4 regions of the Streptomyces sp. AM6-12 genome follow, and region 3 is predicted to be linked to each of the others. Evidence: riboswitches for the same ligand, from Rfam matches in the RefSeq annotation. Region 3 holds a riboswitch; each other region holds the start of a gene.
What was found. Region 3 has a riboswitch for cobalamin ahead of ACE4Q9_RS25680 (cobalamin biosynthesis protein). Riboswitches for the same ligand answer to the same signal wherever they lie in the genome.
Positions count from the first base shown of each region.

Region 1: another riboswitch for cobalamin. It lies ahead of ACE4Q9_RS06225 (CoA-acylating methylmalonate-semialdehyde dehydrogenase); the one in region 3 lies ahead of ACE4Q9_RS25680 (cobalamin biosynthesis protein).
Region 2: another riboswitch for cobalamin. It lies ahead of ACE4Q9_RS06195 (CbtB-domain containing protein); the one in region 3 lies ahead of ACE4Q9_RS25680 (cobalamin biosynthesis protein).
Region 4: another riboswitch for cobalamin. It lies ahead of ACE4Q9_RS11260 (ribonucleoside-diphosphate reductase subunit alpha); the one in region 3 lies ahead of ACE4Q9_RS25680 (cobalamin biosynthesis protein).

Region 1 is NZ_JBIQWN010000001.1:1,377,861-1,384,792, reverse strand. It holds gene ACE4Q9_RS06250 (prenyltransferase/squalene oxidase repeat-containing protein) at 1-103, shown strand, start outside; gene ACE4Q9_RS06245 (hypothetical protein) at 100-1,005, shown strand; gene ACE4Q9_RS06240 (energy-coupling factor transporter transmembrane component T) at 1,026-2,162, shown strand; gene ACE4Q9_RS06235 (ABC transporter ATP-binding protein) at 2,159-3,805, shown strand; gene ACE4Q9_RS06230 (ECF transporter S component) at 3,802-4,626, shown strand; cobalamin riboswitch at 4,688-4,862, shown strand; gene ACE4Q9_RS06225 (CoA-acylating methylmalonate-semialdehyde dehydrogenase) at 5,089-6,612, shown strand; gene ACE4Q9_RS06220 (acyl-CoA dehydrogenase family protein) at 6,620-6,932, shown strand, end outside.
Region 2 is NZ_JBIQWN010000001.1:1,368,508-1,375,439, reverse strand. It holds gene mmsB (3-hydroxyisobutyrate dehydrogenase) at 1-381, shown strand, start outside; gene ACE4Q9_RS06205 (enoyl-CoA hydratase) at 378-1,187, shown strand; gene ACE4Q9_RS06200 (hypothetical protein) at 1,252-1,596, opposite strand; cobalamin riboswitch at 1,975-2,122, shown strand; gene ACE4Q9_RS06195 (CbtB-domain containing protein) at 2,167-2,382, shown strand; gene ACE4Q9_RS06190 (CbtA family protein) at 2,414-3,286, shown strand; gene ACE4Q9_RS06185 (histidine phosphatase family protein) at 3,373-3,969, opposite strand; gene ACE4Q9_RS06180 (short-chain fatty acyl-CoA regulator family protein) at 3,992-5,434, opposite strand; gene ACE4Q9_RS06175 (MmgE/PrpD family protein) at 5,645-6,932, shown strand, end outside.
Region 3 is NZ_JBIQWN010000001.1:5,645,860-5,652,791, reverse strand. It holds gene ACE4Q9_RS25700 (class II aldolase/adducin family protein) at 1-286, opposite strand, end outside; gene ACE4Q9_RS25695 (lysozyme) at 482-1,237, shown strand; gene ACE4Q9_RS25690 (anion permease) at 1,392-2,654, shown strand; gene ACE4Q9_RS25685 (hypothetical protein) at 2,686-2,913, shown strand; cobalamin riboswitch at 3,119-3,262, shown strand; gene ACE4Q9_RS25680 (cobalamin biosynthesis protein) at 3,361-4,314, shown strand; gene ACE4Q9_RS25675 (cobyric acid synthase) at 4,311-5,819, shown strand; gene cobN (cobaltochelatase subunit CobN) at 5,816-6,932, shown strand, end outside.
Region 4 is NZ_JBIQWN010000001.1:2,530,922-2,537,853, forward strand. It holds gene nagB (glucosamine-6-phosphate deaminase) at 1-372, shown strand, start outside; gene ACE4Q9_RS11240 (GntR family transcriptional regulator) at 557-1,321, shown strand; gene ACE4Q9_RS11245 (DUF3311 domain-containing protein) at 1,447-1,710, shown strand; gene mctP (monocarboxylate uptake permease MctP) at 1,707-3,335, shown strand; gene ACE4Q9_RS11255 (GNAT family N-acetyltransferase) at 3,430-3,936, shown strand; cobalamin riboswitch at 3,980-4,115, shown strand; gene ACE4Q9_RS11260 (ribonucleoside-diphosphate reductase subunit alpha) at 4,239-6,596, shown strand; gene ACE4Q9_RS11265 (ribonucleotide-diphosphate reductase subunit beta) at 6,653-6,932, shown strand, end outside.

The DNA.
Region 1 (6,932 bases), 4.3 Mb from region 3:
CCAGGTCGGTACCCTCGCCGCGATCGCGGCCCTGCTGGTGCTCGCCGGCTGGCGCACGGTGGTCGTCGCCCGCCGGCGCACGGCCACAGGAGGCGGACGATGAAAGGCGCACGTCTCCTGCGTGTGCTCGCCGCGCTCGGCCTGACGAGCGCGGCGGTCGCCGCGACCGGCACCCCGGCGGCGGCCGACCCGCAGCCCATGGGCCGCTGCACCACCACCTCCGGCGTCGTCCTCGCCGTCGACTTCAGCCATTGGGGCGGCCCGGTCCTGCGCTCCTGCGGGACGACGCCCACGACGGGTTACGAGCTGCTCAACCAGGGAGGCTGGAGCACCGTCGGTACCGGACACGACGGCCCGGCGTTCATCTGCCGTATCGGCTACAGCGGTTACAAGAGCGGCAAGCAGTACCCGACGCCCGCTCAGGACGACTGCCTGCTCACCCCGCCGGCCTCCGCGTACTGGTCGTACTGGCACGCCGACCCGGGAGCGAAGACGTGGAGCTACAGCCAGCTGGGGGCGATGCTCTACAAGCCCAAGCCGGGCAGCGTCGACCTGTGGATCTTCGGCGGTACGAACATCCAGGGCACCGAAGGCCGCCCGAAGATCACCCCGGATCAGCTCCGCGCCCACAACACCAGGCCGCAGGGAGACGCGGGCCGGCCCACGTCCACGCACAAGGCACCTTCCCTGCCGCCCGACGTGGACACCGGCCCGGCTCCCGACCAGCGGACGACGGCTCCCCCCGAGCCGCCGTCGCACAAACCGAGGAAGCCGAAGCCCGGCAAGTCCGCGAGCCCGACACCGACTGCCACCCCCAGTGCCACGACGAGCAGCCCGGCGCCCACCGCGTCCCGCACCGGCACCAGGGTGCTCAACGCCGAGCCGGCCGCCGATGCCAGGCACGACTCCGGCTCGCTCGTCCCCGTGGCCACGGGAGCCGGTCTCGTGGTCCTGATCGGCGGTGCCGCCGGGTACGTGGCGTACCGGCGCCGTCGTACCGAGTGACCGCGGTGGCCCGTACGACCATGGAGGCGTCACCGGCCGCCGCGGCGGCCGGTGACGGCGGCTGGCGCGTTCCCCGCACCCTGCACCCCGTGGCCTGGTGGGTGTGGGCCCTCGCCCTCGCCACGGCCGTCAGCCGCACCGACAACCCGCTTCTGCTGTTCCTGGTCCTCGCCGTCCTCGGCTACGTCGTCACGGCGCGGCGCACCGAGGCGCCCTGGGCGCGCGGCTTCAAGTACTACCTGTACCTGGCCCTGACGGTCGTGACGATCCGGGTCGCCTTCCGGGCCGTGTTCGCGACCGGCATCACGCCGCACGACCACTTTCTGTTCTCCCTCCCGCACATTCCGACGCCCGCCTGGTACGCGGGCATCAGGATCGGCGGACCGGTGTCGCTGGAGGCGTTGCTGTCGTCGGCCACCGACGGGCTCAGGCTGGCCTGCATGATGTGCTGCATCGGTGCCGCCAACACCCTGGCCAACCCCAAGCGCGCGCTGCGCGTCCTGCCCGGAGCCCTGTACGAACTCGGGGTGGCGGTCACCGTCGCGATCAGCGTGGCGCCCCAGCTCGTGCAGAGCGTGCAACGCGTCTCCAGGGCCAAGAAGTTGCGGGCCGGACGTACCAAGGGGATGAAGGCGCTGAGGGGCATCGTGGTCCCTGTCCTGGAGGACGCCCTCGAACGCTCCCTGCGGCTGGCCGCCGCGATGGACTCGCGGGGCTACGGCCGGGCGGGCAGCGCCACCCGCCGGTCCCGCCGGGTCACGGGCGCGCTGATGCTGCTGGGCATGGGCGGCATGTGCGCGGGGGCGTACGGGCTCCTGGACGCCACCGCGCCCGCGCTCCTCGGGCTGCCGGCGATGGCCGCCGGGGCCGTCCTCTGCGTCGCGGGCCTGCGGCTCGGCGGCAGGCGCGTCACCCGGACCACCTACCGCCCCGACCCCTGGAACCTGCCCGAGTGGGCCGTCGCGGGCAGCGGGGTGCTGTCCGCGCTCCTGCTCTTCAGCAACCTCGGATACGACCCCGCCCAGCTCAACCCCACCTACTACCCGCTGACCTGGCCCGGCCTGCCCCTCGTGCCGACCGCCGCGATCCTCCTCGCCGGCACGGCCGGGTTCCTCGCACCTCCGCCCAGCCCCGTCCAGAAAGCCGACCCCTCGTGATCACCTTCGACCAGGTCACCGTCCAGTACGAGGACGCGGCCGGGCCCGCCCTGCGCGACGTCGACCTCACGGTGGAGGAAGGCGAACTCTGCCTCGTCGTCGGGCACACGGGCGTCGGCAAGTCCACACTCCTCGGCGCGGTCAACGGACTCGTCCCGCACTTCACCGGCGGCACCCTGTACGGCCGCGTCACCGTCGACGGCCGTGACACCGCCGATCATCCGCCCCGCGAACTCGCCGATGTCGTCGGTGTCGTCGGCCAGGACCCGATCGACGGCTTCGTCACCGACACCGTCGAGGAGGAACTGGCTTACTCCATGGAGCAGTTGGCGATCCCTCCGGCGACCATGCGCAAGCGCGTCGAGGAGACCCTCGATCTACTCGGTCTTGCCGGCCTGCGCCACCGTGCGCTGCACGAACTCTCCGGCGGCCAGCAGCAGCGCGTCGCGATCGGCTCGGTCCTCACCGCCCACCCCCGCGTCCTGGTCCTGGACGAACCCACCTCCGCCCTGGACCCGACCGCGGCCGAGGAGGTCCTCGCAGCCGTCACCCGGCTCGTCCACGACCTCGGCGTCACCGTCCTGATGGCCGAGCACCGCCTCGAACGCGTCGTCCAGTACGCGGACCGGGTCATTCACCTGCCCGGCGACGGCCACGCCCGCATCGGCTCACCCGCCGAGATCCTCCGCACGTCCACCATCGCACCACCGATTGTGGAGCTGGGCCGGGCCGCCGAGTGGTCTCCGCTGCCCCTGTCCGTCCGCGACGCCCGCCGCGCCGCCGCACCGCTCAGGGCCAAGCTGGCGGACCGCTCTCCCGCCCCGGTACGCCCGCCCGCCCCCGACGGGGAGCGGGCCCGGCTGCTGACCGCGCGCGGCATCACGGTCACCTACCGGGGCGTCGCCGCCGTACGCGCGGTGGACCTCGACCTGCACGCGGGCGAGGTCACCGCGCTCATGGGCCGCAACGGCTCGGGAAAGTCCTCCCTCCTGTGGGCCCTCCAGGGGTCCGGACCCCGCCGGGCGGGCAGTGTGAGGGTGGCCGGCGAGACCGGCGCGACGGATCCCCACGCGGTACCGCCCGCTCAGGCCAGGCGGCTCGTCGGACTGGTCCCGCAGACCCCAGCCGACCTGCTCTACCTGGAGAGCGTGAAGCAGGAACTCGACCAGGCGGACGCCGAGTCGGGCACCGAGGTGAAGGCGCGCGCTCTGCTCGACCGGCTGGCGCCCGGCATCGACGACGCCACCCATCCGCGCGATCTGTCGGAAGGCCAGAAGCTCGCGCTCGTCCTCGCCATCCAGCTCTCCGCCGCGCCCCGGATCGTCCTGCTGGACGAACCGACCCGCGGCCTGGACTACCGGGCCAAGACGGCACTGATCGGCATCGTGGACGCCCTCGCGGCGGAGGGCCGCGCGGTCGTCATCTCCACCCACGACGTCGAGTTCGCCGCACGCGCCGCTGACCGGGTGGTGGTCATGGCCGAGGGAGACGTCGTCGCCGACGGACCCACTACCGAAGTCATCGTCTCCTCACCGACCTTCGCACCTCAGACGGCGAAGATCCTCGCCCCGTTGCCCTACCTGACCGTCCGGCAAGTGGCGCGGGAACTGGCGACCGCCGGCGACGAGGGAGCACATCCATGAGCACGCGCATCGGCAACGCCATCCGGCTGACGCCACGCGTCGGCGTGGTCATGACGCTGTCCGCCTTCCTGGGACTGGTCGCCTTCTTCTGGCCGTTCGTGGTCGCGCCGGGCAAGTTCGGCTCCAGCTACGCGCCCCCGCTCATCTTCGGCGTCCTGCTGGTGCTCGTCCTCTGCGTGGTGCTGTCGGAGATCGCCGAAGGCGGCATCGACTCCAAGGCGCTCGCCATGCTGGGCGTACTCTCCGCCGTGAACGCCGCCCTGCGCCCGCTCGGTGCCGGAACGGCGGGCATCGAGACCGTCTTCTTCGTCCTCGTGCTGGCGGGACGGGTCTACGGCCCCGGCTTCGGGTTCGTCCTCGGCTGCACCTCGCTGTTCGCCTCCGCCCTGATCACCGGGGGAGTGGGACCGTGGATGCCGTACCAGATGTTCGGCTGCGCCTTCGTGGGGATGCTCGCCGGGTTCCTGCCCAAGGCGAGCGGCCGGCGTGAGGTGCTGATGCTGGCCGTGTACGGCTCGCTGTCCGGCTACCTCTTCGGCTTCCTGCTCAACCTCTCCTTCTGGCCGTTCTCCCTGGACCCCAACAGCTCCATCGCCTACCTCCCGGGCCTGCCCTTCACCGAGCAGTGGCACCGCTACATCGCCTTCGACCTGGCCACCTCGCTGGGCTGGGACACCGGGCGGGCGGTCACCAACTTCGCGTGCGTGCTGCTGGCCGGCCCCGCCGTGCTGACCACCTTCCGGCGCGCCGCACGCAAGGCCCGCTTCCGGGCGCCCGTGCGCTTCGCGGCCCCCCGGACGGCCGAATCCGAACCCCGCTGACCTGGAACACCACCGGAACCCGGCCTGCGGGGGTGGATTTACTAGGACGTCCAACTATATATTCGAGGGGTAGGCCCGCGGTGCAGGGAAGCCGGTGTGATTCCGGCACGGTCCCGCCACTGTGACCGGGGAGTACGCCGTCGAGAGATACGCCACTGACGAGCTGGATGTCGGGAAGGCGGACGGCGCGCGCTGATCCGGGAGTCAGGATACCGGCCGTGGGATGTTCCGTGTTGTCCACGAGGATGGAGCTGACACGCATGGCACCGGTGCGCATTCACGATCCCGGCGGACTCCGCCGCAGGCGTCACGCACGCCGCATTCCCGTCGTCACCGCTTGACGGTTCGCACGCCATTCGCGTTCTCGCGCCGCCCCCGCACGCCCGTGTACGCCACCGCGTCCACGTGTGCCGGTTCGGCGCGCCATCCCGGATCACCCTCACCTGACGAGAGCAGGCACCCATGATCCGTCCGAACGACCCCACCGACGTACGTGAGCTGACCCATTTCGTCGGTGGCAAGCACACCCCGGGAACATCGGGGTTCCACGGTGACGTGTACGACCCCAACACCGGCGAGGTCCAGGCCCGCGTGCCCTTGGCGGACCGGGCCGAAACCGAGGCGGCGATCGGTGTCGCCGTCGACGCCCAGCGCGAGTGGGGCGAGTGGAACCCGCAGCGCCGCGCCCGCGTGCTGCTGCGCTTCCTGCAGCTCGTCGAGCAGGAGAAGAACGCGCTGGCCCGGCTGCTGTCCTGCGAGCACGGCAAGACCATCGCCGACGCCCACGGCGACATCCAACGCGGGCTGGAAGTGGTGGAGTTCGCCGCGGGCATCCCGCACCTCCTCAAGGGCGAGTTCACCGACAACGCGGGCACCGGCATCGACGTCCACTCGCTGCGCGCGCCGCTCGGCGTCGTCGCCGGGATCACGCCGTTCAACTTCCCGGCGATGATCCCCCTGTGGAAGGCCGCCCCGGCGCTGGCCTGCGGCAACGCCTTCGTCCTCAAGCCCTCCGAACGCGACCCGTCCGTCCCGCTGCGGCTCGCCGAACTCTTCCTGGAGGCGGGTCTGCCGGCCGGCGTCCTGAACGTCGTCAACGGCGGGCGGGAATCGGTCGACACCCTCCTCGAAGACCCGCGCGTCGCCGCCCTGGGCTTCGTCGGCTCCACACCGATCGCCGCGCACGTCTACGCCACCGCCGCCGCCCACGGCAAGCGCGCCCAGTGCTTCGGCGGCGCCAAGAACCACATGATCGTGATGCCGGACGCCGACCTGGACCAGGCGGTGGACGCCCTGATCGGCGCCGGGTACGGATCGGCGGGCGAACGCTGCATGGCCATCTCCGTCGCCGTACCGGTGGGCGAGGACACCGCCGACGCGCTGGTCGCCCGGCTGAAGGAGCGCATCGGCAGCCTGCGCATCGGCCGCAGCGACGACCCCGAGGCGGACTTCGGTCCACTGGTCACCCGGGAGGCGGTGGACCGAGTGCGCACCTACGTCGACCTCGGTGTCCAGGAGGGTGCCGAACTCGTCGTGGACGGAAGGGACTTCGTTCTCCCCGGCCACGAGAACGGCTTCTTCGCCGGAGCTTCGCTGTTCGACCGGGTCACCCCGGCGATGCGGATCTATCAGGAGGAGATCTTCGGCCCGGTCCTCACGGTCGTGCGCGCCGCCGACTACGACGAGGCCCTGCGTCTGCCCAGCGAGCACCCCTACGGCAACGGCGTCGCGATCTTCACCCGCGACGGGGACACCGCCCGTGACTTCACCCGGCGGGTGAACACCGGCATGGTCGGCGTCAACGTGCCCATCCCGGTGCCGGTTGCCTACCACACCTTCGGCGGCTGGAAGCAGTCCGGCTTCGGCGACCTGAACCAGCACGGCCCGGACGCGATCCGCTTCTACACCCGCACCAAGACCGTCACCTCCCGCTGGCCCGCCGGCCTGCGCGAGGGCGCGAGCTTCACGATCCCCACGATGGGCTGAATGCCGTATGACCACCACCCTGCTCACCGAGGACCAGCAGGCCCTCGTGGAGACCACCCTCGACTTCGCCCAGGACCATCTCGCACCCCGCGCCCTCGACTGGGACCGGGACAAGCACTTCCCCGTCGACGTGCTGCGCAAGGCGGCCGGGCTCGGCTTCGGCGGCGTCTACGTCCGTGAGGAGTACGGCGGTTCGGGCCTCAGCCGGGCCGACGGCGTACTCGTCTTCGAGTCCCTCGCCTCCGGCTGCCCGTCCATCGCCGGGTACCTCTCCATCCACAACATGGTCGCCTGGATGATCGACCGCTACGGTGCCGACA
Region 2 (6,932 bases), 4.3 Mb from region 3:
AACATGACCCTCGGCGTCTCCATGATCGCCGTAAGCGAGGCGTTCGTCCTCGGCGAGAGCCTCGGCCTGTCCCACCAGGCCCTGTACGACGTCGCCTCCACGGCGTCCGGGCAGTGCTGGGCGCTCAGCGTCAACTGTCCCGTCCCCGGACCCGTGCCGACCAGTCCCGCCAACAGGGACTACCGGCCGGGCTTCGCCGCCTCCCTCATGGCCAAGGACCTCGGGCTCGCGGCCAACGCGGTCAAGGCGGGCGGAGTACGTGCGGAACTCGGTCTGCGGGCCGCCGAGTTGTACGCCGCCTATGCAGAGCGAGCCGGTGCCACGGAGGACTTCTCCGGCATCGTGCGCACCATCAGGGACCAGAGCGGAGAACAGGCGTGACTGCGGAACCGGCTGTCGAGTACGAGACGATCCTTGTCGAGCGGAAGGGCCGTACCGCCCTGCTTACCCTCAACCGACCCAAGGCCCTGAACGCCCTGAACCTCCAGGTGATGAACGAGGTGGTGGCCGCCACCGAGGCCCTCGACCGGGACCCGGAGTGCGGCTGCATCGTGATCACCGGATCGGCGAAGGCGTTCGCGGCCGGCGCCGACATCAAGGAGATGCGGCCGCAGGGCTACATGGACATGTACCTCGCCGACTGGTTCGCCGCCTGGGACCGGCTCGGACAGCTCCGCACGCCGACCGTGGCGGCGGTTTCCGGATACGCCCTGGGGGGCGGCTGCGAGCTCGCCATGCTCTGCGACATCCTGCTCGCCGCCGACACGGCCGCCTTCGGGCAGCCCGAGATCAAACTCGGCGTCATCCCCGGCATCGGCGGCTCCCAGCGGCTCACTCGCGCGGTCGGTAAGGCCAAGGCCATGGAGCTGTGCCTGACCGGACGCACCATGGATGCGGAAGAGGCCGAGCGCGCCGGACTGGTCTCCCGTGTGGTTCCCGCCGACGACTTGCTCGGCGAGGCACTGGCAGTTGCCGAAACCGTGGCCGGAATGTCGCTGCCGGTGGCAATGATGGCGAAGGAAGCGGTGGGACGGGCCTTCGAGACCACGCTCACGGAAGGCGTCCGCTTCGAACGGCGGCTATTCCACGCGGTGTTCGCGACCGCTGACCAGAAGGAAGGCATGGGCGCCTTCATCGACAAGCGACCCCGGGGTTTCTCCACCGCTGATTCACGTGCGAAGGAGTAGGTCCTGTCCGCAGGGCAGAAGTCTGCCGTGAAGCCGAGTGCCGACCAGGTAGCTGCCCTGTCGTTCAGGAAGCCGGGTTCCTGTGGCGACGCAACAGCGCGGCGACCGCGCAGCGCAGGCAGTCCGTGCCCGGCTCCGATGCCCCACCGTCGGAGCCGGACTCCGGGGAGGTCGTCGCTTCAGCGCTCCGCTGCTCGCAGCACCGGTCTCGCGGTGCCATTATCAGCGTTTCCAGATCCTGCAGGAGCCGTTCGGTTCGTTTCGCCTCGAGGGAGAGCACACGTACGCGTGCGCTCTGTCCGCCGATCTGCCGTCGGCTGGCGACGAGTTGTTCGTACTCCTCCAGCGTGAGGGCGACCGCTTCGCGGCCCCCGAGGGTGATGTGGCGCGGTGTGAGACGTCTGGCCACTGGTTTCCTCCGCTCCTCGCCTAGGGGTTCGTGTTTCGCCGGCCAGATTCCTGTGCCATAGCTGTGACCCGATTCGCGTCGGTGTTCCGGAGAACGTGATTACGGCGGCCGATGGTTCCGTGGGGCTTGTGTTGGCCTGAAGGATTCAGGGCCCGGCTGAAACCGAGTGCACAGTTGTCACGGACGGGAGATCCGTATTCAGCAGCCACTTCGCAACTCGCCGCATACTAGTACGTATCTGGCCCGTAAGGTGGGTACGGGGATGGCCAAGGTCGGCGACGGGGTACGGGCCGGATGGTGCGGAACGGCTAGCCCGAAGGGGGATCGGGGCTACGCAGGGCGGCGGTGCGCAGGGCCACATCGTCTCGGCCACTTGTCTGATTGACGGACCATCTCAGGGGTCCGTACGCTCCCTTTGTAATGACGGCCTAAGGAAGCTGGTGAGATTCCAGCACGGTCGCGCCACTGTGAACAGACCCACTCAAGAGTGGGTCTGGAGTCAGACCCTGGGCCGTCGCGACGCTCCACTGAACTGAGGGACGCACGATCCCCTGAAGGAGGCTCACACCCATGAGCAGCATGTCCGCGCCCGCCGCACTTCCCACCCCGGTCGTCCTGCCGGCCACGAAGGCGGTGTTCTGGCTCGTCGGAACCGCTCTGATCGCGCTGGCCATCTACTACTTCATCGGTGTCGACCAGGGCGCCTACTCCGTCTTCGGCAAGGACATGCACGTCCACGAGTTCGTGCACGACGCCCGCCACTTCCTCGGCTTCCCCTGCCACTGACGAGAGCTAGCACGGACACGGACATCTGAACATGGAAAAGAGACTCATACTGCGCGGCGTCATCGCCGGCGCAGTCGCCGGTCTGCTCGCCTTCGTCTTCGCCCGGATCTTCGCCGAGCCCCAGATCAACAAGGCCATCGACTACGAGAGCGGCCGCGACGCCGCGCAGGAGGCTCTCGACAAGGCCGCCGGAATCCCGGTGGGGGCTCCGGATCCGGACATCTTCAGCCGGACGATCCAGGCCAACGTCGGTATCGGCGTGGGCATGGTGTTCTTCGGCATCGCCATGGGCGCCCTGTTCGCCGTCGCCTACGCCGTCTGCCTCGGCCGGGTCGGCAATCTGCGTCCCCGCAACCTGGCGATGCTGGTGGCTCTGGGCGGCTTCCTCGGCATGTACCTGGTGCCGTTCCTGAAGTACCCGGCCAACCCGCCGGCGATCGGACACCCGGACACGATCAAGGACCGCGGCAACCTCTACCTGGCCATGGTCGTCTGCTCGGTGGTCTTCCTCGTCGGCGCCGTCTGGCTCGGCAAGCGGCTCCAGCCGCGCTTCGGCAACTGGAACGCCACGCTCCTCGCCGGCGCCGGGTACGTCGTCGCCATCGGCATCGTGATGCTCCTGCTGCCGCAACTCGGTGAACTCTCCGCCAACGTGCACGAGTACGGCCACCACGCCACGGAGACACCCCTGCCCCTGACCAACTCCAAGGGCGCCATCGTCTACCCGGGCTTCCCGGCGGACGTGCTGTTCTCCTTCCGCTTCTACTCCGTAGCCGCTCAGGCGCTGCTGTGGGCGAGCCTGGGTCTCGTCTTTGCCCCCATGGCGGAGCGGCTGCTCGACCCGGCGATCAGGGCTTCGGCGAAGCCGGCGCCGAAGCAGCCGGAACCTGTCGGTGCAGCATGACGTGCTCGGCAGCATGAGGCACCAGAGGGCCACGCCGCTCCAACGAGGCGTGGCCCTCAGGCTTTTCTAGGTGCCCGCCTCCTGCTCTACAGCGCCGCGTTGTCTCCCTGCGCCGAGGCGACAAGGGGCCTGCCGAGCCGTAGGTTCCAGCGGCCGGATCGCCCGCTCAGTTCCGTGGCCGTCAATGGCGCCACGTCGAGCCTCCAGAAAGAAGCCTCCGGCAAGCCCAGTGCAAGCGTCACCGCGGCCCGGATCACCTCGGGCTCGACCACGGCGACCGTACGGCCGTCCATGTGCTGCGCGGACTCCAGCCAGCGCCTGACCCGCTCGCACATGTCCCGCACCGACTCACCGCCGTGTGCCGCCCAACCAGGGGCGGTGAGCCAGTGCCCCACAGCCTCCGGCTCGGCCGCTCCCACCTCGTCGAGGGTGCGCCCCCGCCAGCGGCCCACGTCCAGGCCGCCCAGCGCCGGTGTCTCCACGCCGTCGAGGCCGAGCGCCGCCGCCGTCTCCCGGCAGCGCACACTCGCGGACACGAGCACACGCGCGGGGGCTGCCAGCGATCCGGCGGCCTCACGGGCGCGGGCCGCGCCGATGTCGTCGATCGAGTCGCCGTCGTAGAAGCGGGCCTGCCGCAGCGACGGGCTCGTGGCGGGCGAGACGAAGGTGACACGGCTGGTCACGTGGCTGCTCCTGCTGTCGGTTTCATGGGGTGCTGCTCTCCACGGCGTACGGCACGTACGTGCGCCGGTCCGGGTCGATGGCGAGGCGTCCGCCGGCCGGGGGCCTGGCGCGCTGGGCGCAGTCGCGGCGTTCGCAGATCCGGCAGCCCAGGCCGATTCGGGTGGCGGCGCGCGGGTCGTCCAGGGCGATGCCCTCGGTGTAGACGAGCCGGTGTGCGTGCCGCAGCTCGCAGCCGAGGGCGATGGCGAACTCGGCGCGCGGGGCGTGGTGGCCGAACCCGCCGCGGGTGATGGTCCGCGCGACCCAGAAGTACCGTTTCCCGTCCGGCATTTCGGCGACCTGCGTCAGTATGCGGCCCGGTGCGGAGAATGCCTCGTACACCGTCCACAGCGGGCAGGTGCCGCCCATGCGGGAGAAGTGGAAATCGGTGGCCGACTGCCGCTTGGAGATGTTGCCGGCCCGGTCCACCCGCAGGAAGGAGAACGGCACGCCCCGGCTTCCCGTGCGCTGCAGCGTGCTCAGGCGGTGGCAGACCGTCTCGAAGCCGACGCCGAAGCGGGCCGAGAGCAGCTCGATGTCGTACCGCAGGTCCTCGGCCGTCGCGTGGAAGGCCGCGTAGGGCATCAGCAGGGCGCCGGCGAAGTAGTTGGCCAGGCCGATGCGGGCGAGGGTCCGGGACTCCGGTGAGGTCAGCTCGGTGGCGCGCTCGGCGAGTTCTGTGAGCAGCGGTCCGTGCTCCAAGAGTGCGAGTTGAGTGGCTAGTTGGAAGGCGCGCTGGCCGTCGCTGAGCCAGGGGGAGAGGAACAGCAGTCCGGTGTCGGGAACGAAGCGTCGCGCGTCGCCGGGCTGACCCGAAGCGGACTCGATGATGCGGACGTGATGCCGCTCGGCGAGCAGCGCGGTGAGAGGGTCGGCTGCTTTGCCCGGCCGAAGATCCAGCGCTTCGGCAATCCGTTCGGCTTCGGTGTCGAGCGGCTCGAAGTGGTTGTGGTGGGCGTAGAAGAAGTCCCGCACCTCGTCGTGCGGCTCGGCAGGAGGCAGCAGGCCGCCGGCCGGTCCCGGGGATCCCAGCGCGGCGGCCTGTTCGACCGTGTCGCGATAGCGGCGGTGCAGGGCCACCAAGGCGTGGGCCACCTCCGGGTGGTCGCGTGCCGCCTCGGTGACCTCCTCGGCGGCGGGCAGCGGCACCCCGCACGCCTCGTCGGCGAGCGCGGCCCGCAGATCGGCGGCGAGCCGGTCTTCGTCGGTCTCCGAGAAGAACTCCGCGTCGACCCCGAAGACCTCCGCGATCCGCAGCAGCACGGATGCGGTCAGCGGACGCTGGCTCTGCTCGATCTGGTTGGCATAGCTCGTTGAGATGCCGAGAGCACGGGCCATGTCGACCTGGTTCATACCGTGCTCACGGCGCAGCCGACGCAGCTTCGCATGAGCGTAGACCTTGCGGTCGGATGCTCCTCGTGCCATGGCGCACATCCTTGTCGCAAGCGGTGAGGGACGACATCGGGACACTGACTTCTTGCGAAGATAGCATCCGCGTTATTCGCAGAATTCGCAGATTCGCAGGTCTGAGCTGTAGAGATTCCGCAGATTGGAGAGGTGGCCGGGCAGCCGCGAAACGGGCACTGTCGATCACGTCAGCACCGAGCAGGACCGTCTGCACTTGCGAGGAGTCCCGTGATCGAGCACCACGTCCGTGTCCACCCCAGCGCCGACCGGCTTCCGCGCGAGGACCAGCTCGCCTGGAAACTGGCCGCCGTCGCCACCGGCACCGAAGAACTGGACGCCGACAGCACCGCGATGGCAGTCAACCGGGTGATCGACAACGCCTCGGTCGCCGTAGCCTCGCTGCTGCGCCGACCGGTCGCCGTCGCCCGCGCCCAGGCCACCGCGCACCGCACGGCCACGGCCGGCGCCTCCGTCTTCGGTACCCCCGCCCGGGTCTCCCCGGAATGGGCGGCCTGGGCCAACGGCACCGCCGTGCGCGAGCTGGACTTCCACGACACCTACCTGGCCGCCGACTACTCCCACCCCGGCGACAACATCCCGCCGGTGCTCGCCGTCGCCCAGCACACCGGCCGCACCGGAGCTGATCTGCTGCGCGGCGTCATCGCCGCCTACGAAGTCCATGTGGCCCTGGTCAAGGGCATCTGCCTGCACGAGCACCGCATCGACCATGTGGCGCATCTGAGCGCGGCCACCGCCTGCGGCCTGGGAGCCCTGCTCCGGCTGCCGACGGAGACGGTGTACCAGGCCATCCAGCAGGCCGTGCACACCACCACCGCGACCCGGCAGTCCCGCAAGGGCGAGATCTCCAGCTGGAAGGCGTACGCACCCGCCTTCGCGGGCAAAGCGGCGATTGAGGCCGTCGATCGTGCCATGCGTGGCGAGACCTCGCCCTCGCCGATCTACGAGGGCGAGGACGGCTTCCTGGCCTGGATGTTGAACGGCCCCGAGTCCGACTACACGGTTCTGCTGCCGGAGCCGGGCGAGCCGCGCCGCGCGATCCTCGACACCTACACGAAGGAACATTCCGCCGAGTACCAGGCCCAGGCGATCATCGACCTCGCCCGCCGCCTGCGCGACAAGACCGGCCCGCTGGAGAACGTGCGCTCGGTGGTTCTGCACACCAGCCACCACACCCACCACGTCATCGGCTCCGGTGCGAATGACCCGCAGAAGTACGAACCCACGGCCAGCCGGGAGACGCTCGACCACTCGGTGCCGTACATCTTCGCGGTCGCACTGGAGGACGGCGCCTGGCACCACGAGCGCTCCTATGCGCCCGAGCGCGCCCGACGCCCGGAGACCGTGGAGCTGTGGCGGAAGATCACCACGGTCGAAGACCCGGTCTGGACCCGGCGGTACCACGACCCCGACCCGGACCGCCGGGCCTTCGGCGGACGTGCGGTGATCACTCTCCACGACGGCTCGGTGATCGAGGACGAGCTCGCGGTGGCCGACG
Region 3 (6,932 bases):
GGTAGACGGCGAGGTGCATGGGCAGCTCGCTGGTCGGCACCAGCGTGCCGAGCACCTGACGGCCGGTGAGGTCCACGCCGGTGATGTCGTCCGGGGTGAGCCGGTCGTAAGGCATACCCGAGGGGGTGACCAGCACCACGTCCCCGACGCGCACGGAGACATTGCCGGAGGTGCCGACGACCAGCCCGCCGGCGACGCTCCGCCGTGCCGTCGCCACCAGCTCCGCCCACCGCCTGGCCGCTTCCCCGCGCACTTCTCCGCCCGTCTCCCGCAGCTTGGAGGTCATGTCCGCGATCCTGCCAGCCACTTGTACACCAGGAGGCCGGTCGCCGCATTTCCGCCCGCGGTTCCGCACCCCCAAAAGGGTGCATATCAGGCCAAACGCTAAGAATCTCCCCAGATTCAACGATCAGCGGCCCTTGAATGAGCCCTCCTGCCCGCCGGGCGATCCGGTCGTCCGTCACCCCCGGGGAGTTGGCACATGGCCCGTGACCGCATCCACCTCCGCCGCCGCGCCGGTGCCCTCGCGGCCACCGCGGCGACACTCGCCCTGACCTGCGCCACCGCCGCCGCGGCCGGTCCCTCGGGCCGGATCGCGAGCCTGCCCAAGGGGCACGACGTGTCGTCCCACCAGCGGAACGTGGACTGGCCGGCCGCCCGGTCCGGCGGGGCGCGCTTCGTCTACGTCAAGGCGACCGAGTCCACTGGCTACCAGAACCCCTACTTCCACCAGCAGTACGACGGTGCGCGCGACGCCGGACTGATCCGCGGCGCCTACCACTTCGCGCTGCCCGACAGGTCCTCCGGCGCCCGGCAGGCCAAGTACTTCGTGGCGCACGGCGGCGACTGGCAGCCGGACGGCTGGACGCTGCCGCCCGCACTGGACATCGAGTACAACCCGTACAGCGCGAAGCACCCCTGCTACAGGCTGGGCTGGAAGCGCATGAAGTCCTGGATCTGGTCGTTCAGCGACGAGATGGTCCGCGAGACCGGCCGCCGTCCCGTGATCTACACCACAGCCCACTGGTGGAAGCAGTGCACCGGCGACAGCCACGCCTTCGCCTCCCGCCACCCCCTGTGGATCGCCCGTCACGGCTCCTCGGGGCCGGGCAGGCTGCCGGGCGGCTGGCAGTCCTGGACCTTCTGGCAGTACGCCACCGCGGGCCGGCTGCCGGGTGACCAGAATCTCTTCAACGGCAGCTCCAGCGGGCTGCGGACCTTCGCCGCGGACTGGTAGCCCAAGGGGCACACGGGCACGCCCGGTTCGGGGAGGGGAAGCGGAGCCTCACCCGCCCGATGCGGACACTCCCGTGCCCGCCCCAGTTCATCTTCCGTTCACCCAGGTTGCCTACGTTCATCCGGACAACGACCTCGAACGATTGCCTGGGTAAATGGAAAGCTTCTCGCTGATCCTCGCGATTGTGGTGGTTACCGCACTCGCGTTTGATTTCACGAACGGTTTCCACGACACCGCGAACGCGATGGCCACCACCATCTCCACAGGCGCGATGAAGCCGAAGCTCGCGGTAGCCATGTCCGCCACCCTCAACCTGGTGGGCGCCTTCCTCTCCGTGGAGGTCGCCAACACGATCTCCAAGGGTCTCGTCGACGAGAGCGGCATCCGTCCCGAGGTCATCTTCGCCGCCCTGGTCGGCGCGATCCTCTGGAACCTGCTGACCTGGCTGGTGGGCCTGCCCTCCAGCTCCTCGCACGCGCTGATGGGCGGTCTGATCGGCGCGGCCGTCGCCTCCGCCGGATTCGGCGCCGTGCACGGCGGCGTGCTGGTCACCAAGGTGCTGCTGCCCGCGGTCGCCGCGCCGGTCGTGGCCGGTGTCGCCGCGCTGGTGGCGACCCGGTTCTCCTACGCCGCCGGCGGCAAGTCCGGGGGCGAGGCCACCCGCAAGGGCTTCCGCGCCGGCCAGGTCGCCTCGGCCGCGCTGGTCTCCCTCGCGCACGGCACCAACGACGCGCAGAAGACGATGGGCGTCATCACCCTGGCGCTGATCGCGGGCGGTGCCATCGCCCCCGGCTCCAACCCTCCCACCTGGGTGATCCTCTCCGCGGGCCTGGCCATCGCGCTCGGCACCTACATCGGCGGCTGGCGCATCATCCGCACCATGGGCACGGGCCTGACCGATCTGGAGCCCCGTCAGGGCTTCGCCGCGCAGACCAGCGCCGCGACCGCCATCCTGGCCTCCTCCCACCTCGGCTTCTCCCTCTCCACCACCCACGTCGTCTCCGGCGCGGTGATGGGTGCGGGCCTCGGCCGCAAGGGCGGTGTGGTCCGCTGGTCCACCGCGACCCGGATGACCGTCGCCTGGGTGCTCACCCTGCCGGCCGCCGCGCTGGTCGGCGCGGGCGCCGAGGCCGTCACCGAACTCGGTGACGGGGGCACCGCCGCGGTCGCCGTCTTCCTGGTCGCCGCGAGCGCCTGGATCTACAAGCTGTCCCGGCGCGAGGTCATCGACCACACCAACGTGGTCGCCGAGCCGGCCGCGGAGCCGTCCGGCGTGGTGACCACCGCCATCGCCGCGGTGACCCCGCCGCCCACGGGCGCGATCGCCGACGACCTGACGGCCACCATCCCCGCCCCCGCGCCGGTCCCGGCCGTCGAGCAGACGGCCTCCGCCGTCCCGCCGGCCGCCACCGTCTGACCCCCAGCCCGTTCACCAAGGAAGCAACCCCATGAAGATCGACTGGGCGGCCATCGGCTCCGTCTTCGGCGTCAGCCTCGCCTTCACGGTGGGCCTGGTGGTCCTGTTCACCCTCGGCATCAACGGCCTGGCCCGGCGCGAGAAGGCCGCGGCCGAGGGCGGCTCGGCCACGCTCGCCGTCACCGGCGCCTACGTCTGCTTCGCGGCCTGCGCGGCGGCGGTGGCGTACGGCATCCTCCTGATCGTCTCCAAGTCCTGAGCCGTCAGGGCCCCGCAGCATCCTGACACCGAGAGGGCCCTGATCCCGAAAGGGCCCTGACCTCGAAGGCGGCACGGCCCGCGCCGCCCCGGCAGTCCCCGAGGCTCCCCTCCGCGACCCGCGGCAGGGGAGCCTCCGGCATGCCCGGCCACCCCGCGAGGTGTGGGGATCTGCACACTCCCGCAGGTCAACGGCAAGTTGACGGCCGTTCCGGGCGCATGGTGGACTGCCCACGCCATCTACGGCAGCAGGAGAGGAAGCCGGTGCGAATCCGGCGCGGTCCCGCCACTGTCACCGGGGAAGAACCCCCGGAGAGCCAGGAACTCTCGCCGCCGGATCACGTCGAACCAGGGCGCGGACACCCTGAGTGAGGACACATCGCCATGCTCGGCTGCCGAACGACCAGTACCAGGACCACTGTCGCGGTGCCCACGGCCGGCTGAGCCGATGGCCGCCGATCGCAGTTACGCGTACGGCGCCGCCGCCGGACTCCTCGGCGACCTCCTCCTCGGCGATCCCCGCCGCGGGCATCCGGTCGCCGCGTTCGGGCGTGCGGCCGCCGCCGTGGAAGGCGCGTTGTGGCACGACCACCGCGGCTGGGGCGCCCTGCACACCACCGTGTGCGCCGGTGGCGCCGTCGCGCTCGGAGCGCTGGCCGCACGCGTCGCCCGCCCCTCCCCCACCGCCGCCGTCGCCCTGACCGCCGCGGCCGCCTGGTCCGTCGTCGGCGGCACCTCCCTCGCCCGCGAGGCGCGGGCGATCGGCCGCGCCCTCGCGGCCGGGGACGTCGAGGCGGCCCGCGCGCGGCTGCCGCACCTGTGCGGCCGGGACCCGCAGGCGCTGGACGCCGACGGGATCGCCCGGGCCGTGGTCGAGTCGGTCGCCGAGAACACCTCCGACGCGGTCGTGGGCGCCCTGGTGTGGGGTGCGGCCGCCGGGGTGCCGGGGCTGCTCGGCTTCCGGGCCGTCAACACCCTGGACGCGATGGTGGGTCACAAGTCCGCCAGGTACCGCCGCTTCGGCTGGGCGTCCGCGCGCCTGGACGACGTGGCCGGCTGGCCGGGGGCCCGGCTGACCGCCGTACTCGCCGCGGCGGCCGGACCCGATCCGCGCGGCGCCGTACGGGCCTGGCGCGCGGACGCCCGCCGGCATCCGAGCCCCAACGCCGGTCCCGTGGAGGCCAGTTTCGCGGGCGCCCTCGGCGTGCGCCTGGGCGGCACCCTCTCCTACGGCGGCCGGACCGAGCACCGTCCCGTGCTCAACGGCGTCACCGGACGGGCCGTCCGGATCCCCGACATCGAGCGGGCGGTACGGCTCTCCCGCCGCGTCGGCCTGCTCGCGCTCGGCGCCACACTCGCCGCGCGCCACCTCGTCAACGGACTGAAGGGACGCGGGAAGTGAACGGTGGTCTCCTCGTCGCCGGCACCACCTCCGACGCCGGCAAGAGCGTCGTGACGGCCGGGATCTGCCGGTGGCTGGTGCGCCAGGGCGTGAAGGTCGCGCCGTTCAAGGCGCAGAACATGTCCCTGAACTCCTTCGTCACCCGCGAGGGCGCCGAGATCGGGCGCGCCCAGGCCATGCAGGCCCAGGCCTGCCGGATCGAACCGACCGCGCTGATGAACCCGGTGCTGCTCAAGCCGGGCGGCGAACAGAGCAGTCAGGTGGTGCTGCTGGGCAAGCCGGTGGGCGAGCTGAGCGCGCGCGGCTACCACGGCGGCCGCCAGCAGCGGCTCCTGGGCACCGTGCTGGACTGCCTGGCCGAGCTGCGCGGACAGTACGACGCGGTGATCTGCGAGGGCGCGGGCAGCCCGGCCGAGATCAATCTGCGCCGCACCGACATCGTCAACATGGGCATCGCGCGCGGCGCCCGGCTGCCCGTGCTCGTCGTCGGCGACATCGACCGCGGCGGCGTCTTCGCCTCCTTCTTCGGCACCGTCGCCCTGCTCTCGCCCGAGGACCAGGAGCTGGTCGCGGGGTTCCTGGTGAACAAGTTCCGCGGCGATGTCTCGCTGCTGGAACCGGGCCTCGACATGCTCAAGGGCCTCACCGGGCGCCCGGCGTACGGCGTGCTGCCGTTCCAACACGGTCTCGGCATCGACGAGGAGGACGGCCTGCGCGTCTCGCTGCGGGGCGCGGTGCGCGAGTCGGCCGTCGCTCCCCCGCTCGGCGCGGACGTGCTGCGCGTCGCCGTCTGCGCGATCCCGCTGATGTCCAACTTCACGGACGTGGACGCGCTGGCCGCCGAACCCGGCGTCGTGGTGCGCTTCGTGGACCGCCCGGAGGAACTGGCCGACGCCGATCTGGCCGTCGTCCCCGGCACCCGCGGCACGGTCCGGGCGCTGCGGTGGCTGCGCGAGCGCGGCCTCGCCGACGCGCTCGCCCGCAGGGCCGCCGAACACCGGCCCGTGCTCGGCATCTGCGGCGGCTTCCAGATCCTCGGCGAGCACATCGAGGACGAGGTCGAGTCGCGGGCCGGCGCGGTCACCGGACTCGGACTGCTGCCCGTGCGGGTGCGCTTCGCCCGCGAGAAGACCCTCGCCCGCCCCCGTGGGCAGGCCCTCGGCGAACCGGTCGAGGGCTACGAGATCCACCACGGCGTCGCCCGGGTCGACGGCGGCGAAGCCTTCCTGGACGGCTGCCGGGTGGGCACCACCTGGGGCACCCACTGGCACGGCGCACTGGAGTCGGACGGCTTCCGCCGGGCCTTCCTGCGCGAGGTGGCCGCCGCCGCGGGCCGCCGCTTCGTGCCCGCGCCGGACACCTCCTTCGCCGCGCTGCGCGAGGAGCAGCTCGACCGGCTCGGCGACCTGATCGAACAGCACGCGGACACGGACGCGCTGTGGCGGCTCATCGAGTCCGGCGCGCCGCAAGGACTGCCCTTCATCCCACCGGGAGCGCCCGCATGAGCACAGTGTTGTTGTTGTCCACCGCCGACACCGATCTGCTGGCGGCACGGGCGTGTGGCGCCGGCTATCTGATCGGCAACCCCACCCGCGTCGACGTCGCCGGGGAGCTGCCGCGGCTGCTGGCCGGCGCCGACCTCGCCGTCGTACGGCTCCTCGGCGGCAAGCGCGCCTGGGAGGACGGGCTGGCCGTGCTGAAGGCGTCCGGTGTCCCGGCGGTGCTGCTGGGCGGCGAGACGGTGCCGGACGCGGAGCTGATGGCCGAGTCGACCGTGCCCGCCGGGGTGGTCGCGGAGGCGCTGCGCTACCTGGTCGAGGGCGGCCCGGACAATCTGCGGGAGCTGTCCCGGTTCCTGTCCGACACCGTGCTGCTGACCGGCGAGGGCTTCGAGGAGCCGCGCCGGATGCCGGAGTACGGCGTCCACGGCGCCTACGAAGTCCAGGACGGCCGCCCGACGGTGGGCGTGCTGTTCTACCGGGCCCATGAACTCAGCGGCAACACCGCCTTCGTGGACACCCTGTGCACGGCGATCGAGGCTCAGGGCGCCAACGCCCTCCCGGTGTACTGCGGTTCGCTGCGCGGCGCCGACGCCGGGCTGTACGAGCTGCTGGGCCGGGCCGACGCGCTGGTGGCCACCGTGCTCGCGGCCGGCGGCACCCACGCCTCCGAGGCGTCGGCGGGCGGCGACGAGGAGGCCTGGGACATCGGCGCCCTCGCGGATCTCAACATCCCTGTGCTGCAAGGGCTGTGCCTCACCTCCTCGCGCGCCGCGTGGGACGCCTCGGACGCCGCGCTCTCCCCCATGGACGCGGCGATGCAGGTCGCCATCCCGGAGTTCGACGGCCGGCTGATCACCGTGCCGTTCTCCTTCAAGGAGCAGGGCCCCGACGAGGTCCCGGTGTACGTCGCCGACCCCGAGCGGGCCGCGCGGGTCGCCGGGATCGCCGCGCGCCACGCACGCCTCGGGTACAAGCCGAACGCCGAGAAGCGCGTCGCCCTCGTCTTCACCGCGTACCCGACCAAGCACTCCCGGGTCGGCAACGCGGTCGGCCTGGACACGCCCGCGTCGGCGGTCCGGGTGCTGGACGCGCTGCGGGACGCCGGGTACTCGCTCA
Region 4 (6,932 bases), 3.1 Mb from region 3:
ATCGGGTTCAACGAGCCCTGCTCCTCGCTCGCCTCCCGCACCCGGATCAAGACCCTGACCGAGCAGACCCGCGTGGACAACGCGCGCTTCTTCGACGGCGAGATCGAGCAGGTCCCGCACCACGTCATCACCCAGGGCATCGGCACCATCCTGGAGGCGCGGCACCTGGTGCTGCTCGCGACCGGCGAGGGCAAGGCGGACGCGGTGGCGGCGACCGTGGAGGGGCCGGTGGCGGCCGTGTGCCCGGCCTCGGCGCTCCAGCTGCACCCGCACGCCACCGTCGTCGTGGACGAGGCGGCCGCCGCCAAGCTGAAGCTGGCGGACTACTTCCGGCACACGTACGCGAACAAGCCGCGCTGGCAGGGGATCTAGGAGGCCGGGCCCTGTCCCCCGCCGGGCTCTCTGTTGGACTAGACCAGCTCGGGCCCCGGCGGTATACAGAGGGGATCACGGAGCGCGCGGGTGGAGTCCTGACGCGGCAAGCCGTGCCACGATGTGAGCCGTGGCCGATGGGGATGTCGGTCGCTTTCGGCATCCGGAGCCGGGAAGGCAGAGCATGAGCACCGACGTCAGCAGTGCGGAGAACGAGGCCGGCACGACCGTCCGTACCGCGCGCGTGCCGAAGTACTACCGCCTGAAGAAGCACCTGCTCGACATGACGCAGACGCAGGCTCCGGGCACCCCGGTCCCGCCGGAGCGCACGCTCGCCGCGGAGTTCGACACCTCCCGCACCACCGTCCGCCAGGCGCTCCAGGAGCTGGTGGTCGAGGGCCGCCTGGAGCGCATCCAGGGCAAGGGCACCTTCGTCGCCAAGCCCAAGGTCTCCCAGGCGCTCCAGCTCACCTCCTACACCGAGGACATGCGCGCCCAGGGCCTGGAGCCGACCTCGCAGTTGCTGGACGTCGGCTACATCACCGCCGACGACCGGCTCGCCGAACTGCTCGACATCTCCGCCGGCGGGCGCGTGCTGCGCATCGAGCGGCTGCGCATGGCCAACGGCGAGCCCATGGCCATAGAGACCACCCACCTGTCCGCCAAGCGCTTCCCCGCGCTGCGCCGTTCGCTGGTGAAGTACACGTCCCTCTACACCGCGCTCGCCGAGGTGTACGACGTCCACCTCGCCGAGGCCGAGGAGACCATCGAGACCTCGCTGGCCACCCCGCGCGAGGCCGGTCTGCTCGGCACCGACGTCGGGCTGCCGATGCTGATGCTCTCCCGGCACTCGCTGGACCGCGAGGGCCTTCCGGTGGAGTGGGTGCGCTCGGTGTACCGGGGCGACCGGTACAAGTTCGTCGCCCGGCTCAAGCGCCCGGTGGACTAGGACCCGGAGGGGCCTTCGCCGAATCGATATACCGACCTGCGGACAGGGTCTTCCTCTGCCGCGACACCGTCACCTAGATTGCCTGCTCATTACACAGGTGATCTACGAGGGGACGGAGCCGCAGCATGTCTGAAACGCCCGAAGTGAGACCACCGGTGGTGACACCGCTGCGCGTGGTCATCGGCATCTGTCTGGTCGCGCCGTTCGTGGCGATGCTGTGGGTCGGCTCGTACGCGAAGACGGACCCGGCGTTCATCGGGATCCCGTTCTTCTACTGGTACCAGATGGCCTGGGTGCTGATCTCCACCGCCCTCACCATGCTCGCGTACAAGCTCTGGCAGCACGACCAGCGCACCCGCCGTGCCGCGCAGGGGGGTGCCGCGAAGTGAAGACCGGAGTCAACGGCGTCGCGCTCGGCGTCTTCATCTTCTTCTTCCTGGCCGTCACGGTCCTGGGCTTCCTCGCCGCGCGCTGGCGCCGCGCCGAGAACGAGCACACGCTGGACGAATGGGGCCTGGGCGGACGGTCGTTCGGCACCTGGATCACCTGGTTCCTGCTCGGCGGCGACCTGTACACGGCGTACACCTTCGTGGCCGTACCGGCGGCGATCTACGCGGCGGGCGCGTCCGGCTTCTTCGCGGTGCCGTACACGATCCTGGTGTATCCGCTGATCTTCACCTTCCTGCCGCGGCTGTGGTCGGTCTCGCACCGCCACGGGTACGTCACCACCTCCGACTTCGTGCGCGGCCGGTTCGGCTCGAAGGGGCTGTCGCTCGCGGTGGCGGTGACCGGCATCCTGGCGACGATGCCGTACATCGCGCTCCAGCTCGTCGGCATCCAGGCGGTGCTGGACGTGATGGGCGTCGGCGGCGGCGACAACACCAACGCGTTCGTGAAGGACCTGCCGCTGCTGATCGCGTTCGCGGTGCTCGCGGCGTACACGTACTCCTCGGGGCTGCGGGCGCCCGCGCTGATCGCGTTCGTCAAGGACGCGCTGATCTACATCGTGATCGGTGTGGCGATCATCTACATCCCGATCAAACTGGGCGGGTTCGACGACGTGTTCGCCAAGGCGGCCCACGCGTTCAGCCAGGTCAACCCGGCCACCGGCAAGCCGCGCGGGGCGCTCGCGCCGCCGCCCGCCGGGCAGTGGACGTACGCCACGCTGGCGCTCGGTTCCGCGCTCGCGCTGTTCATGTACCCGCACTCGATCACCGCGACGCTCTCCTCCAAGAGCCGCAACGTGATCCGCCGCAACACCACGATCCTGCCGCTGTACTCCCTGATGCTCGGCCTGCTGGCGCTGCTGGGCTTCATGGCGATCGCGGCCGGGGTGAAGGTCAGCAACGGTCAGCTGGCGATCCCGCAGCTGTTCGAGGACATGTTCCCGGACTGGTTCGCCGGCGTGGCGTTCGCGGCGATCGGCATCGGCGCGCTGGTGCCGGCGGCGATCATGTCGATCGCGGCGGCGAACCTGTTCACCCGCAACATCTACAAGGACTTCATCAAGCCGGACGCCACGCCGAAGCAGGAGGCGCAGGTCTCCAAGTTCGTGTCGCTGCTGGTGAAGGTCGGCGCGCTGGTCTTCGTGCTCGGCATGGACAAGACGGTCGCCATCAACTTCCAGCTGCTCGGCGGCATCTGGATCCTCCAGACCTTCCCGGCCCTGGTCGGCGGCCTGTTCACGCGCTGGTTCCACCGCTGGGCGCTGCTCGCGGGGTGGGCGGTCGGCATGGTCTACGGCACCCTCGCCGCGTACGGTGTCGCCTCGCCGACCCAGAAGCACTTCGGCGGCTCCGCCGACGACATTCCGGGCATCGGCCAGATCGGCTACATCGGCATGACGGCGTTCGTGCTCAACGTCCTCGTCACGGTCGTGCTGACCGTCGTCCTGAAGGCCGTGAAGGCCCCCGAGGGCGTCGACGAGACCCGTCCCGAGGACTACACGGCGGACGCGGGCGATCCGGGCGTCCAGGTGGAGCTGCCGCCGGCCACGGCGGGAAGCGCCCACTAGAGCCCACGAGAGTCCGCGCCCGAAAAGCGCGCACCGTGGCGGGTCGCCGGAAAGCACGTGCTCCGGCGGCCCGTCGTCGTACACACTCCTCGCCATGACCCTTCGCATCCGACCCGTTCTCCCGTCCGAGTACGACGCGCTCGGCGAGATCACCGCGCAGGCCTATCTCCAGGACGGCCTCCTGGACTTCGGTGAGAGCGACCCGTACCTCGACCAGCTCAGGGACGTGGCCAAGAGGGCGTCGGCGGCCGAGGTGCTGGTGGCCACCGACGACGAGGTCCTTCTCGGCGGTGTCACCTTCGTCCCCGCCCCCGGCCCCATGGCCGACATCGCCCGCCCCGGCGAGGCCGAGATCCGCATGCTGGCGGTGGACAAGGCGGCCCGCGGCCGGGGGGCCGGCGAGGCGCTGGTGCGGGCCTGTGCCGAGCGGGCGCGCGCCGTGGCAGGCTGCCGCGCGATCGTGCTCTCCACGCAACGGGCCATGTGCGGCGCCCACCGCATCTACGAACGGCTGGGCTTCATACGCACGCCCGAGCGGGACTGGCAGCCCCTCCCGGAGCTGGCGGACCTCACTCTGCTCACCTACCAGTTGACGCTCTGAGATCGGCGACGACACAACATCTGGGGGTGGCACGACGACCCGGCACTAGATGTATGCTCATGGTCGCTGTCGTCGCAGGGGAATCCGGTGCGAATCCGGAACTGTCCCGCAACGGTGTACTTGTGCGCATCCGCGCACAGGAGTCAGTCCGAGGACCTGCCGGCAGCGCACCCGGCCCACCGGTCCGGGTGCTCTGAGACGTCCGGGCCTCGTGGAGTGGGCCGGTGGACGCGACGCCGTGTGCGCTCGTGGCTGCCCCCTGCCCTCCGCCAGGCCCCGTGCCGAGCGAGGGAGAGCCCCACGTGACCATCGCGCCAGCCGAACCGGCTTCAGCCCAGGGCCTGGAGAACGACGGTCCCGGTGCCGCACTGCTGCGGACCCTGACCGAGCTGACCGGGGACCTCCCCGACGCCGATCCCGGCCGGGTCGCGGCCGCCGCGCTGCGCGGCCGCTCGGCCCACGCCGACGAGGCGGAGCTGCGCGAACTCGCGACCGAGGCCGCGGCCGGCCTGATCTCCGAGGACCCCGCGTACTCGCGGCTCGCCGCCCGGCTGCTGACCCTCTCCATCCGCGCCGAGGCCGCCTCGCAGGGCGTGACGTCGTTCACCGAGTCGGTTGCCGTCGGGCACCGCGAGGGGCTCATCGCCGACCGGACCGCCGAGTTCGTGTGCCTGCACGCCGCCCGGCTGGACCAGCTCGTCGACCGGGCCGCCGACGACCGCTTCGGCTACTTCGGCCTGCGCACCCTGCACAGCCGCTACCTGCTGCGCCACCCGATCACCCGCCAGGTGATCGAGACCCCCCAGCACTTCATGCTCCGCGTCGCCGCCGGCCTCGCCGAGGACGACTCGGCGCGCTCCGTGGACGAAGTGGCCGCGCTCTACCGGCTGATGAGCCGGCTCGACTACCTGCCCTCCTCCCCCACGCTGTTCAACTCCGGCACCCGGCACCCCCAGATGTCGTCCTGCTACCTGCTCGACTCCCCGCTGGACGAGCTGGACTCCATCTACGACCGCTACCACCAGGTCGCCCGGCTCTCCAAGCACGCGGGCGGCATCGGTCTGTCGTACTCCCGCATCCGCGCCCGCGGTTCGCTGATCCGCGGCACCAACGGGCACTCCAACGGCATCGTGCCGTTCCTGAAGACCCTGGACGCCTCGGTGGCCGCGGTGAACCAGGGCGGCCGGCGCAAGGGCGCGGCGGCGGTGTACCTGGAGACCTGGCACTCCGACATCGAGGAGTTCCTGGAGCTGCGGGACAACACCGGTGAGGACGCCCGCCGTACGCACAACCTGAACCTGGCGCACTGGGTGCCGGACGAGTTCATGCGCCGGGTCAACGCCGACGAGCAGTGGTCGCTGTTCTCCCCGGCGGACGTGCCCGAGCTGGTGGACCTGTACGGCGCGGAGTTCGACGCCGCCTACCGCGCGGCGGAGCGCAAGGGCCTGGCGAGCAAGACCATGCCGGCCCGTGAGCTGTACGGCCGCATGATGCGCACCCTCGCGCAGACCGGCCAGGGCTGGATGACGTTCAAGGACGCCGCCAACCGCACCGCCAACCAGACCGCCGAGCCGGGCCAGGTCATCCACTCCTCCAACCTCTGCACGGAGATCCTGGAGGTCACCAACGACGGCGAGACGGCGGTCTGCAACCTGGGCTCCGTCAACCTCGGCGCGTTCGTGGCCGACGGGGACATCGACTGGGAGCGGCTCGACGAGACCGTCCGCACGGCCGTCACCTTCCTCGATCGCGTGGTGGACATCAACTTCTACCCGACCGAGCAGGCGGGCCGCTCCAACGCCAAATGGCGCCCGGTGGGCCTCGGCGCGATGGGCCTCCAGGACGTCTTCTTCAAGCTGCGGCTGCCCTTCGACTCACCCGAGGCGAAGGCGCTGTCCACCCGGATCGCCGAGCGGATCATGCTCGCCGCGTACGAGGCGTCCGCCGACCTCGCCGAGCGCAGCGGCCCGCTGCCGGCCTGGGAGCAGACCCGTACCGCGCGCGGTGTGCTGCACCCCGACCACTACGGCGTCCAGGAGACCTGGCCCGAGCGCTGGGCGGCGCTGCGGACCCGGATCGCGCGGGTGGGCCTGCGCAACTCGCTGCTGCTGGCGATCGCGCCGACGGCCACCATCGCCTCCATCGCGGGCGTCTACGAGTGCATCGAGCCGCAGGTGTCCAACCTGTTCAAGCGCGAGACGCTGTCCGGTGAGTTCCTCCAGGTCAACTCGTACCTGGTGCAGGACCTGAAGGAGCTGGGCGTCTGGGACGCGCGCACCCGCGAGGCGCTGCGCGAGTCCAACGGCTCGGTGCAGGGCTTCGCGTGGATCCCCGAGGAGGTGCGGGCGCTGTACCGCACGGCGTGGGAGATCCCGCAGCGCGGTCTGATCGACATGGCGGCGGCGCGCACCCCGTTCCTCGACCAGGCGCAGTCCCTGAACCTGTTCATGGAGACGCCGACGATCGGCAAGCTCTCCTCGATGTACGCGTACGCCTGGAAGTCCGGGCTGAAGACGACGTACTACCTGCGCTCGCGCCCGGCGACCCGGATCGCCCGCGCCGCCCGGGCGCAGCAGGCCATCCCCGTCCAGCAGGCCGCCGACCCCGACGCCGTGGCCTGCTCCCTGGAAAACCCCGAGTCCTGCGAGGCCTGCCAGTAATTCCCGCCCGCCACCCGACCACCACCCCTGGAGGACGGCGCTTCGCGCCGAAAGCAATGACCCGAAACCAAAATCTCCTCGACCCGGGCTTCGAGCTGACCCTGCGTCCCATGCGCTACCCGGACTTCTACGAGCGCTACCGGGACGCCATCAAGAACACCTGGACCGTGGAGGAGGTCGACCTCCACTCGGACGTCGCCGACCTCGCGAAGCTCAGCCCGGCCGAGCAGCACCTGATCGGCCGCCTGGTCGCGTTCTTCGCGACGGGTGACTCGATCGTCGCCAACAACCTGGTGCTGACGCTGTACAAGCACATCAACTCCCCCGAGGCGCGGC